2 regions of the Lysinibacillus sp. FSL P4-0201 genome follow, and region 2 is predicted to be linked to the other one. Evidence: riboswitches for the same ligand, from Rfam matches in the RefSeq annotation. Region 2 holds a riboswitch; the other holds the start of a gene.
What was found. Region 2 has a riboswitch for thiamine pyrophosphate ahead of thiW (energy coupling factor transporter S component ThiW). Riboswitches for the same ligand answer to the same signal wherever they lie in the genome.
Positions count from the first base shown of each region.

Region 1: another riboswitch for thiamine pyrophosphate. It lies ahead of MKY76_RS12365 (ABC transporter substrate-binding protein); the one in region 2 lies ahead of thiW (energy coupling factor transporter S component ThiW).

Region 1 covers NZ_CP151995.1:2,471,619-2,477,941, reverse strand. The annotation lists gene parC (DNA topoisomerase IV subunit A) at 1-1,995, shown strand, start outside; TPP riboswitch at 2,104-2,214, shown strand; gene MKY76_RS12365 (ABC transporter substrate-binding protein) at 2,368-3,363, shown strand; gene MKY76_RS12360 (thiamine-binding protein) at 3,365-3,655, shown strand; gene MKY76_RS12355 (ABC transporter permease) at 3,655-4,428, shown strand; gene MKY76_RS12350 (ABC transporter ATP-binding protein) at 4,403-5,152, shown strand; gene MKY76_RS12345 (TatD family hydrolase) at 5,142-5,891, shown strand; gene MKY76_RS12340 (hypothetical protein) at 5,918-6,094, opposite strand; gene MKY76_RS12335 (sodium/solute symporter) at 6,192-6,323, opposite strand, start outside.
Region 2 covers NZ_CP151995.1:899,792-906,114, forward strand. The annotation lists gene MKY76_RS04255 (BatA and WFA domain-containing protein) at 1-695, shown strand, start outside; gene MKY76_RS04260 (VWA domain-containing protein) at 679-3,270, shown strand; gene thiW (energy coupling factor transporter S component ThiW) at 3,458-3,958, opposite strand; TPP riboswitch at 4,052-4,159, opposite strand; gene MKY76_RS04270 (MFS transporter) at 4,226-5,422, opposite strand; gene MKY76_RS04275 (ABC transporter substrate-binding protein) at 5,914-6,323, opposite strand, start outside.

The DNA.
Region 1 (6,323 bases), 1.6 Mb from region 2:
GATGATCAGGATATGGAGCCAACTGTATTACCAGCACGTTTTCCTAACCTTTTAGTCAATGGCTCTACAGGAATTTCCGCTGGTTATGCGACAGATATTCCGCCACATGCCTTAGATGAAGTACTGGATGCTGTGTTGATGCGCTTAGACAAGCCTAATGCTACTGTAGATGAATTGATGACGGTGATTAAAGGACCTGATTTCCCAACGGGTGGAATCATTCAAGGTGTTGATGGCATTAAAAAGGCATATGAAACAGGTCGTGGTAAAATCATCGTCCGTGCACAAGCAGTTGTTGAACCAATCAAGGGTGGTAAAGAGCAAATTGTTATCACTGAGTTACCATATGATGTAAATAAAGCGAATCTTGTGAAAAAAATTGATGAGCAACGTGTAGATAAACGACTAGAAGGCATTGCAGAAATTCGAGATGAATCAGACCGTACAGGCTTACGTGTCGTAATTGAGCTGAAAAAGGATGTACCAGGACAAGGAATTTTACAGTACTTGTTTAAAACAACGGATTTACAGGTAGCTTATAATTTTAATATGATTGCCATTCATAATCGTCGTCCAACGATGATGACATTGCCATTATTGCTAGATGCGTATATTGCCCATCAAAAAGAAGTGGTAACAAACCGTTCCATTTATGATTTACAAAAGGCAAAGGATCGTTCCCATATTGTAGATGGATTAATTAAAGCCCTTTCCATTTTAGATGAAGTCATTGCGACGATCCGTTCTTCTAATGATAAGAAGGATGCGAAGCTTAATTTACAAGCGAAGTTTGATTTTACAGAGGTACAGGCAGAGGCCATTGTAAGCCTGCAATTATACCGTTTAACGAATACGGATATTACAGAGCTACGTCAGGAACAGGACGAGTTAAATAAGTTAATTGCGAAGCTAGAGGGGATTCTGCAAAGTGAGGCTAAGCTTGTGCGTGTTATTAAACAAGAGTTGCTAGATATTAAGAAACGCTTTACAGAGCCTCGTCGCTCGAAGATTGAGCAAGAAATTGAAGAAATTAAAATTACATTGGATGTCCTTGTGCCAAGTGAAGAGGTTGTCGTAACAGTAACGAAGGATGGTTATATTAAACGTACATCCACACGTTCTCATGCCGCTTCAAACGGGCAAGATTTTGCCATGAAGGATTCAGATTATTTATTGTATGAAGCAAACTTAAATACACAGCACCATCTATTGCTGTTCACAAATCGAGGCAATTATATTTATCAGCCTGTTCATGAGCTGCCTGATATACGCTGGAAGGATCTCGGCCAGCATATTTCAAGTATTGTGCCAACAGGGGAAGATGAATCCATTATTGCGGTTTATGGCTTCGAAACATTTGAACAGCCAAATACGTATGTCTTCACAGCCACAAAAGATGGCCAAATTAAGCGCTCACCACTCGCAGACTATGCGGTAACACGTTATTCAAAGCCAATTAAAACGATGAACGTCAAGGCTGGTGATGCGATGATCTATGCATCATTTGTAACAGATGACGTGGAGCTGATGCTCACAACGGATACAGCCTATGCGATTCGTTTCCCTATGGAGGAGTTACCAGTTACAGGTGTGAAAACAGGCGGTGTGAAAGGGATCACACTAAAAGATGGAGAAGCCTTAGTTGGAGTCAATGTGTTACAGCCTGATGTTACCCACTATGTAGTAATTGTGACACAGCGTGGGGCCGTAAAGAAAATGAATGTCGCTGAAGTTGAAGTAGCGAGTCGTGCAAAACGTGGACTAAAAGTATTAACAGAGTTAAAAGCAAACCCTCACCGAATTGTGGCAGTTGTTCAAGCAACAGACGAGGAGCAGGTTGTGATTGAAACTGAAAAAGGTGTTCAAGAGATGATTGACGTACAAGCATTGTCTCGTGCGGATCGCCATTCCAATGGTTCATTTAAAGTGGATATTGCAACAGATGGAGCAATTTCTCATGTTGTAACAGCCAAAAAAGAACAGAAACCAAGCTAAAAGCATGCCCAGCCTCTTAGGAGCGCTGGGCTTTAAGCTCTATTCAAAAATAGCACCTTGTCATTTAAGTGAAACTATGGGTATAATAATCATCGAAAAGTTCATAGCGAAAGAATGTAGGGGGGCTAGTAATTGCTAGCTGAGATTGTGTCCGGTAGACGCTGACCCTTTGAACCTGATTTGGCTCGTACCAGCGTAGGGAACATCTATTCAAAAAGCAAAGTTTTGAAGATTGATTGCAATACGTCTGGGAGGAATCCTAGGCGTTTTTTTATGTTTTCAAGCAACAGCTTGCCAACATTGTATACGCTTTCTTCTGGTGACAACATTCATTCATGAACACTTTCATATTACAAACTGGGAGGCTTTCGCATGAAAAAATGGTTTTTTATTTTATTGGCAGCACTATTGACATTAGTAGGCTGTAGTGACAAGGATGACAAGCAGGCTGCAGACAAGCTGAAAAAGGTGTCTGTGGTACTGGATTGGACGCCGAATACAAATCATACAGGACTATATGTTGCCAAAAAACTCGGTTATTTTGAGGAACAGGGTTTAGATGTTGATATTATTATGCCTGGTGAGGCGGGCGCAGATCAGCTTGTTGCTTCTGGAAAGGCGGATTTTGGCGTGAGCTATCAGGAAGGCATAACACAGGCACGAGTACAGGATGTGCCGCTGGTCTCCATCGCAGCAATTATACAGCATAATACATCTGGCTTTGCTTCTATTGCTTCAAAGGGCATTACATCGCCAAAGGATTTTGAAGGTAAAACCTATGGTGGTTGGGGCGCACCATTAGAGCAAGCCGTTTTACAATCACTCATGCAAAAAGAAAAGGCAGATATTAATAAGCTAGATATCGTCAATGCAGGGGATTTAGATTTCTTCACAATGATGGAAAAAGATATAGATTTTGCTTGGATTTATTATGCATGGACTGGGATTGAGGCTGAGCTGCGTGGGGAAAAGATTAATATGCTATATCTTACAGATTATAGTGATCAATTGGATTATTATACGCCAGTTTTAGCTACAAATGAAAAAATGATACAGGACAACCCGGATGTAGTCAAAGCCTTTGTGGCAGCTGCATCGAAGGGCTATGAATACGCAATTGAAAACCCAAGTGAAGCGGCTGATATTTTAATCGAAGCGGCACCTGATTTAGATAAAGCATTAGTGCATAAAAGTCAGGAATGGCTGGCTGATAAATATCAGGATGATGCCAAGCAATGGGGAGAGCAAAAGCTTTCTGTGTGGGAAAATTACGCGAAATGGATGTCTAGCAATCAAGTACTAGAGGGCGAATTTGATGCGAAAAAAGCCTTTACTAATGATTTCTTACCTAAAAAGGAGGCCAAATAAGATGGCAAATTCATTAATCAGTGTACAAATCATTCCGAAGACAGAGAAATATGAAGATGTTATACCATATGTCGATGCAGCAATTGCGGTGATCGATGCTTCTGGGGTGAAATATGAGGTACATCCATTGGAAACAACGATGGAGGGTGAGCTTTCAACATTGCTCCAAATCATTGAAAAAATGAATGAGAAGATGATCGAACTTGGTGCCATTAATGTCATTACACAAGTGAAAATTTTATATCAGCCAACAGGTATTACGATGGATACATTAACGGAGAAATATCAGTAATGAAACGTGCATTACAGAAGGGAAGGACGATAATTTTTATCGCCTTCCTCTTGTTCATATGGGAACTAATCGTGCGGTTTGCTGAAGTTCCTCATTGGTTAGTACCCGCACCAAGTAGTATTTTGTCGGAAGCCATCCAGTCGTATCAAACCTTTCTACCACATGCATTCGCTACGGTACAATTAGCTCTACTAGGATTGGCCATTGGCATCGCTTGTGGGCTAACGGTGGCAATAGTGTTGCATCGATTTACATTTATTCGAGAACTGTTTTATCCAATTCTTATTATGTCGCAGAATGTTCCTATTCTAGTCTTGGCACCGCTCCTTATTATTTGGTTTGGCTTTGGCTTATTACCGAAGCTTATCATTATCTGTCTTGTGTGCTTTTTCCCGATTGTCATTGCAGCGATGGATGGATTTAGACAAACAGCTCCAGAATTAAAGCATTATTTTGCCATGGTTGGTGCTACAAGGGCACAAACCTTTTGGAAGCTGGAATGGCCTTATGCCTATCCTGCTATTTTTTCAGGCATTAAAATTGCGGCTACATATAGTGTGATGGGGGCTGTGATTGCGGAGTGGCTTGGTGCAAAAAGGGGTATTGGTGTTTACATGACCCTAGCCCAGTCCTCCTTCCGTACGGATCGCGTATTTGTGGCAATTTTTGCGATTGTTCTCTTGAGCTTACTATTGTTTAGTGGTATTCGTTTAATTGAAAAATTCATGGTGAAGGGAAGAGGCTATCATGCTCAGCATTCAAAACATCGCTAAATCCTTCGATGCGCTCAAAGTCCTTGATCAACTTTCTTTTGACGTCAAGGATGGAGAGTTTGTGGCCATCGTGGGTCCTTCAGGCAGTGGTAAAAGTACACTTTTTCAATTAATTGGTGGTGTTTCGCCAATTGATCAAGGAGCCATTTTATTGAATGGAGAGGATATCCAACAAAAAAAAGGAACGATTGGCTATATGCCACAGCAGCCATGTCTATTACCCTGGCGTACAATAGTAGAAAATGTCACGCTTGTAGAGGAATTACAACATAAATCAAATGTTGAACGTGCCAAGGAATGGTTAGAAAAGGTTGGTCTTGCCTCTTTTATCCATGCCTACCCGAACGAACTGTCTGGAGGCATGCAGCAGCGTGTGTCCTTTATTCGAGCAATGGTCAGTGATAAGCCGATTTTATGCTTAGACGAACCATTTTCTGCGTTGGATGAATTTACTCGACTGGAAATGCAAGCATGGCTTTTATCTATCTGGGAGGAGTACCGCAAATCCATTCTATTTGTTACACATAGTATTGAGGAAGCTCTCTTTTTAGCAGATCGCATACTTGTTTTAACCAAACGTCCTGCTACCGTTAAAAAGGAAATCATCGTGCCGTTTGAAAGACCTCGGAAAGAGGAAATTCGACATTCTGCAGCATTCACAGCGTTAAAGCAACAATTGTTTATGTATTTACAGGAGGAAAAGGGTGATATGTATGTTGATTGATGCGCATATTCATTTGGATCAGTACACCGATGAGGAAATTCCTTCCTTATTAGAAGAAGTGAAAGCTGTAATCGCGGTTAGTATGCAACTTTCCTCTTGTGAAAGAACGTTGCGTTTATCGAATAGCTATCAGCAAGTAAAGGCTGCTTTTGGCTTTCATCCTGAACAGCCTTTACTAAGTCCAAATGATGAGACAGCTTTATTTGATTGGATTCGTTCGCATCAGAATGATATGGTTGCTATTGGTGAGGTGGGTCTACCTTATTATTTAAAACAAGAGCAAGCGATTGATGAACGTCCCTATGTGGCGCTATTAGAGCGTTTTGTTGTATTGGCGAAGGAGCTGGACAAGCCGATTGTGTTACACGCAGTATATGAGGACGCCCATATTGTGTGTGATTTGCTGGAAAAGCATCAGCTTCACGAAGCCCATTTTCATTGGTTTAAAGGGGATGAAGCTATTGTGAAGCGCATGATAGAGCGAGGTTATTTTATTTCCATTACGCCAGATTGCTTGTACGAAGAGGAAATTCAACAGCTAATTCATGCTTATCCCATTGAACTAATGATGGTAGAAACGGATGGTCCTTGGCCGTTTGAGGGACCGTTTACGAAGAAGCGTACATCTCCCTGGATGATGCACTCAACGATTGAGGTGATTGCCTCCATCAAAGGGCTATCAACACAGGTAGTGGCCAAAATTATTACGCAAAACACGAAAACATTTTATCGGCTTTAATAAGAAAAAGCAGTATAGGGTACGAGTTATTCGTCCTTATACTGCTTTTTATATTTCGTATAATCATGCTCTAATTTTTCGTTTTTTGTTTTCGTTAGACGTTCATGTGTACTAAAAGAGATAGATTGTCGATTTTTTTCAACATCTTTACCAACTGTGCGTTTAATGTGCATCCGTTTCTTTTTAGCTTTAGATTGTGACATGAGCATCGCCTCCAATTCATTTTTAATTCTATAGTAGCGAATAGGGAAGAAAAAGTAAAACCTCGTAAGCAAGATACTTACGAGGCTGTCGAGTGTATTAGTGAGATACGTCCTGTACAGAAATACCTGTGTTTGCTTTAACGTCAACTTCACGATACTTCGCATCATCTGTTTCTTTAGAAAGTAATGTGCCGATGAAACCACCAAGGAAACCAAGTGGTACAGAGAT
Region 2 (6,323 bases):
CAAACCAATCAGCCTTATTGGAAAAGATGGACAATCCCCTCGTATTATTTGGTCGTGATGATGCAGAAAAAGTAGATGTGAATGGGACGGTAAGCACTAGAAGTGATGCATTATTTGCCTTTAGTGAACTAAAGGATGTTTATGTTAGTGCTGTTTATCCTGGCTTTGCGGACTATGAAACGATTGCTTCTGTTGGAGAAGAGCCGTTCATCCAACGCTCCCCTAAAGGAGATATCGTTGTTTTATCCGATATTGCTGATACAGATTGGCCTTTACATCCATCATTCCCACTATTTCTATGGAGTACAGAGCAGCAGCTAACAGAATCAGTTGGGTCACTTGGGATTTTTTCACCCAATGAACAACGTGCAGTTGCTTTAGCGCAAGGAGACTGGAATGTTTATTCGCAAGAAGACGAGTTTCTTTCGTCTGTTACGAAGGGGATGCTAACTGCGCCCAAACAGCCAGGCATTTATATGGTACGTTCAAATAATGAGGAAAAACAATTGATTGTGCAATTGCAAGCACAAGAACGTGTCATTGAACAAGGAACAAGTTTTACATTAGGTGATATTTCAGACAATGGAAAGGAAGAAGTGTCGATGACCTCTTTCGTGCCTTGGCTAATTGTAATTATTTTACTATTGCTTGTTTCAGAGTGGGAGGTGCAACGACGTCGTGGATTTACGAATTGATATGCCGTTAGTATTGTTGTTACTCCTTCCATTATTCTTGTATTTTGGATGGACATACTTTCATGAGCGGCAGCGACTTAAAAGAAGTCATATTGTTGTACTTACTATTCGCATAGTGGCAGCAGGCTGTTTAGTTTTTGCACTCGCAGGTCCATATCTATTATTACCAATAAAAGAAGAACAAATTGTTTATTTAGTAGACCGTTCTGCTTCTATGAATGGTACGGAAGATGAGATGGTTCAGTTTATACAGGAGAGCCTCCAATCAAAAAAAGAACCACAGCTTGCGGGCATTTATTCATTTTCCTCTACTTTACAAACAGAAGCCATTTTATCTAAAACATTAAAGGAAGTACCGAAACTAACTGAAATTAAAGCTACTGATCAAACAAATATAGAACAAAGTCTACAGCTTGCTTCAGGGATTATAGATCCTAAAAAAGCAACTCGTCTTGTGCTATTAACAGATGGTAATGAGACAAAGGGCGATGCTTTAGAATTTGCTACGAAGTTGAAAGGCTCTAATATTAGTGTGGATATTAAGCCTTTTAGTCAACCAGTTGTCAATGATGTATCACTAAAAAGCTTTGTATCCCCTCAAGTTGCTTACGTTGGAGAGCAACAACAATTAGTGACAGACATACATGCAACATCAGCAGGCCAAGGCGAGCTATTACTATATGAAAATGATGAGCTTATTCATCGAGAGGCAGTGGAGCTGACTGAAGGCACGAATGTGTTTACCTATAAACATGCAGCAACAGCTGAACTTGTAAAATATGAAGCCGTTGTTCAAGTTGGTCAGGATGCCATTTTTGAAAACAATAAGTTAACTAGTGTCACAATGGTTCAAAGTGAACCACATTTATTAATCGTTAATGGTTATGAAACAGCTTCACCCATCGGAGCAGCACTTGGTAGTCAATCCATTGCCTATGATGTTATAGCACCTAAAAGTTTACCAAATGAACTTTCCAGCTATTTGCAATATAATGCTATTATTTTCGACAATGTGCCAGGTCATTTAGTGGGTGAAGCAAAAATGAGTGTTATTGAGCAAGCAGTCAAAAACTTTGGGGTTGGTTTTACAATGGTGGGTGGAGAAAATAGTTTTGGTCTAGGCGGCTATTTTAAAACACCGATTGAAACCTTATTGCCAGTGGAAATGGAAATTAAGGGCAAGGAGCAATTACCTTCCTTAGGATTAGTGATTGTACTTGACCGTTCTGGCAGTATGCAAGGCTCGAAGCTTGAGCTTGCTAAGGAAGCAGCGGCACGTTCTGTTGAGATGTTGCGAGACGAGGATACATTAGGATTCATCGCCTTTGATGATCGTCCTTGGGAGATTATAGAGACAGGGCCTCTTAACAGTAAAGAAGAGGCTGTGGATACTATTTTATCAGTAACACCTGGTGGGGGAACAGAAATCTATAGTTCATTAGCTAAAGCCTACGAGAACCTTGCTGATTTAAAGCTCCAACGTAAGCATATTATCCTCTTAACAGATGGGCAGTCACAGGCAGGGAACTATGAGGATTTAATTGGTGAAGGGAAAGAAGAGGGTATAACCTTATCGACAGTAGCGATTGGACAAGATGCCGATGCGAACTTATTAGAAGCGCTTAGTGACATGGGCAGTGGACGTTTCTATGATGTGATAGATGAGCAAACCATTCCTTCTATTTTATCTCGAGAAACAGCTATGATTTCCCGCACCTATATTGAGGACAATCCATTCTATCCGGCAATTTATAATGCAGCAGGATGGAACTCACTGTTTGCTAATGGTGTCCCACAAATGAATGCATATATTGGGACAACGGCAAAACAGGGGGCTACTGTTGTAGCAGAAAGCGAGAAAGAAGATCCTGTGTTAGCGCAGTGGCAATATGGTCTTGGTAAAACATTTGCCTTTACATCTGATTCAACGGGTAAATGGACTGGAGATTGGGCAAGATGGCAGAATTGGGGAGCATTTTGGCAAACACTTATTTCTCAAATGCTACCAAGCTACAATGATGTAGCCTATGATGTAAGATTGGAAGCAGATGGTTCCTTTATGATTACAGACCCTACAAATGAAGCCGCATTTTTAGATATTGTAGCGGTAAATGAAGCAGGGGAGGAGCTAGAAACACAACTTGAAACCATTTCCGCATCTCAAGTTCGAGCTGTAGTACAAGCTGAACCTGGATTAATTTTCTTCCGTATAGCAGATGAAAAGCAGGCCATTTATCAGGCAGGGCTAAGTGTTCCTTATAGTGCTGAATACGAACTACTCCCTGTAAATAACCAACTGATAGAAGAGTTAACTCAACGAACAGGAGGCACTGTTTTAAAGGAACCACAAGATGTCTTCCGTGACTTTACGACAAAAGGAGCAGATCGGCAAAATATTGTCACATGGCTACTCTTAGCGAGTATACTTCTTTTCTTTATTGATATTACCATAAGACGTTTTGGTTGGAATTTCCTAACGAATGCGAAGAAAAAAGAGCCGCTGGTTGAGGAAAAAACTATACCAGAAGACACGAATGTAGCACAGTTGTTAAAAGGCATGAAAAAACGATCTTAAATATAGAGGAAGCAGTGCAAACTCGAATAGTTTTGCACTGCTTTTTATATTCCCTGAAATAAAGAGTTATCCCCTTTGTAAAGAGGGTAAGAATTATCTAAAAAGTAGGCTCTTTGCTCATAAAGAGAAGAAAAGCGATCCAAATTGGACTACCCCAGCTCAATGAATGCTCATAATTCAATTTCTCTCAATAAAGAGAAGAATTAAACCTCTTTACTAGCTCTGTTTTACGCAAGCTACTCGCAACCATTACACCTAAAATAGCACCGATCGTACTTGATGTTAAAAAGGCTGGTAGGAAGAAGAATACTGCTACAGATGTTCCCATGAATAATTTTGCATAAGGGACGGCAATAAGTGAAGCCAGAATGCCCGTTCCGATAACTTCTCCGATACCAGCTAACCACATTTTATTGCTATATTTATAGGCAAGGGCAGCACAGAACGCACCGATGATACTACCAGGGATAGCTAGTAGAGAGCCTGTTCCAGTAAGGATACGAATGATGGCAGTGACAAAGGCAACTATAACTGTTGGTACGGGTCCAAGTATAATGGCTCCTATCACATTAATAGCATGCTGAACGGGGTAAGCACGTGCGATTCCTGTTGGGATGGATACGAAAGTAGAGCCTGCAACAGCAACGGCTACTAATAAAGCCATGACTGTTAATTTACGAATTGACATAAAGTTCACTCCTATTTGGTAAAGTTCGTGAGGAAAAATAAAAAGGCCACCCCCTTTAAACAATAGGAAGCGGCCTTGTGTGTATAGTGACAACAGCAAGTAGCGCCACTTCCCTCCGCTAGTGTGAACTAGATCAGGTTCAAAGGGTCCGTATATTACCATATACGTCTCAGCCTTTTAAAGACTCCCCTAGTGGTTAAAATCATTCAATTTTGTGAATCAACAATAATGTAACATACTGCAAAAAATAGTCAATGATTTTTCAGACTATTTTGTATCGGGATGCATTAAATGAGGTGCTTTTTTCACTGTCCAGATGAGCGCTAGGAAGAAACATGCTAATAATATGATAGAACCGAAAATATATGGGCTATTCATATTCCAGTCAAATAATAAACCTGCCAAAGCGGGTCCAATCATATTTCCGAGGCTCATATAGGCATTATTCAAGCCCGCAGCAAATCCCTGCTCTTTCTCTGCAAGCTTTGAGATGAGTGTATTAACAGCTGGACGAATTAATGTCGTTGCTGTAGAGAAAATTGTTGCTACAACTAAAATAAGGGCAAAGCCAGAAACAAATAATATTAAGAAAATAGCAACGGATGCAATAAATAAATTTACTAGTACTACTTTCATTTCACCATAACGATTGAACAGTGGTGTAATAATAAACATTTGTACTACTACTCCAAAAGCACCACCAACAACTAATATAATCGCTATATCTACAGGTGTGTAATTAAACTTTTCTGTCACAAATAATGACAATGTCGTTTGGAAATTTGCAATTCCAAACGAGAACACCAGCATAATTATGAGCATAACAAAATAAGGCATATGTATGGAACGAGCCATTTGCTTCGCCAGATTGTCTTGCTTTTGTTTCTGTTGAGCAGTGTTTGGTTTGGTAGAAGGTAATAAAAAGTAAGATAAAATAGATGCTACAATGGCTGCAGCTCCAGCTGTGAAAAATGGGAAATGTAAGCTTACCTTTGCTAAAAAGCCACCAATACCAGGTCCAATCATAAAGCCAAGAGACATAGCGGCACCCAACATCCCCATACCTTTCCCACGTTCTTCATAGGTTGTGACGTCAGCGACAAAAGCCATAATAGGAGGTGCAACAAATGCGGAACCTAGACCACCTAAAAATCGTGCTAAAAAGAGCATCCATACATCTGTAGCAAGGCCAAATCCGATTTGTGCAAGACCTGTTACGATAAGACCGAAAATAATTAAATTTTTTCGTCCGTACTGATCTGAAAGATTCCCAGCAATAGGAGAAAATACGAATTGAGCTAAGGCGAACGTTGCGATTAGCATACCTAGAACTTGTCCTGCTGCACCAAATATTTTTAAATACTCTGGCATGACAGGAATAATAATGCCAATACTCCCCATTGCGATAAACATATTAAACATTAAAATATACAAAGCCGCCTTATTGGACTTCTGCTGGGTCATCGAATGAACCCCCTTTTTGTAATCAAATATAGTACAGTCTATCATAAAGAATTATTGCTTGGCTAATAGTTAAGATTATAGTACTGGTTCTATATTTAGAATGGTTTTCCACAAAAGTTTTTATCCACGCACCTATGCATGATGAAATAATACATTTTAGTCATAAAAGTTGAGGGAAAAGAAGCTATGGAAGGATAAATTAGTAAAGCAACAACAATTGAGGGACTTCTCTTATAAAGGGAGAATTAAAAATTTGGAGAGTCTGTCTGTAATGGCATAAAGCATGGCTATAAATTGTAGCGATGTTGAGCGTTAGAAGTTATGGACTATCAAAAATACACTAATGTGAGAATCTATTAAAATTTAGATAAAATATTTTATAAATATAATAATGCAAATAGTCGATTGAAAATGTTCTTAGTTTAATAAACAGTTAGATAAGCAGAGAAAAAAACTAGCGAATTGGTGTGAAAACCAATTCGCTAGTTTAATTATCTGATACTCATTTTAAATTCTAAAAATAATTCGTTGTATTTCCCTAAATAATCAGGTCCTAAATTTTTGTAGACCTCTAATGTATCGCGTTGTTCTTCAGAAGGATAGTAGCGTTCGTCAGAAACAACTTCTTCGTCCATTAAGTCCATAGCGGCAATATTAGGAGTAGAATAGCCTACAAAATCAGCATTTTGAGCACCTGATTCAGCACTTAGCATGAAGTTAATAAAGGCGTGGGCACCATCAATATTTTTTGATGTTTTTGGGATGACCATATTATCAAACCATAAGTTTGAGCCTTCCTCAGGTACAGCAAAGTCTAACTCTTCATTTTCATACATCATATCAGCTGCTTGGCCAGACCATGTAAGGGCAACAGTTGCCTCATTATTGATCATTAACGGTG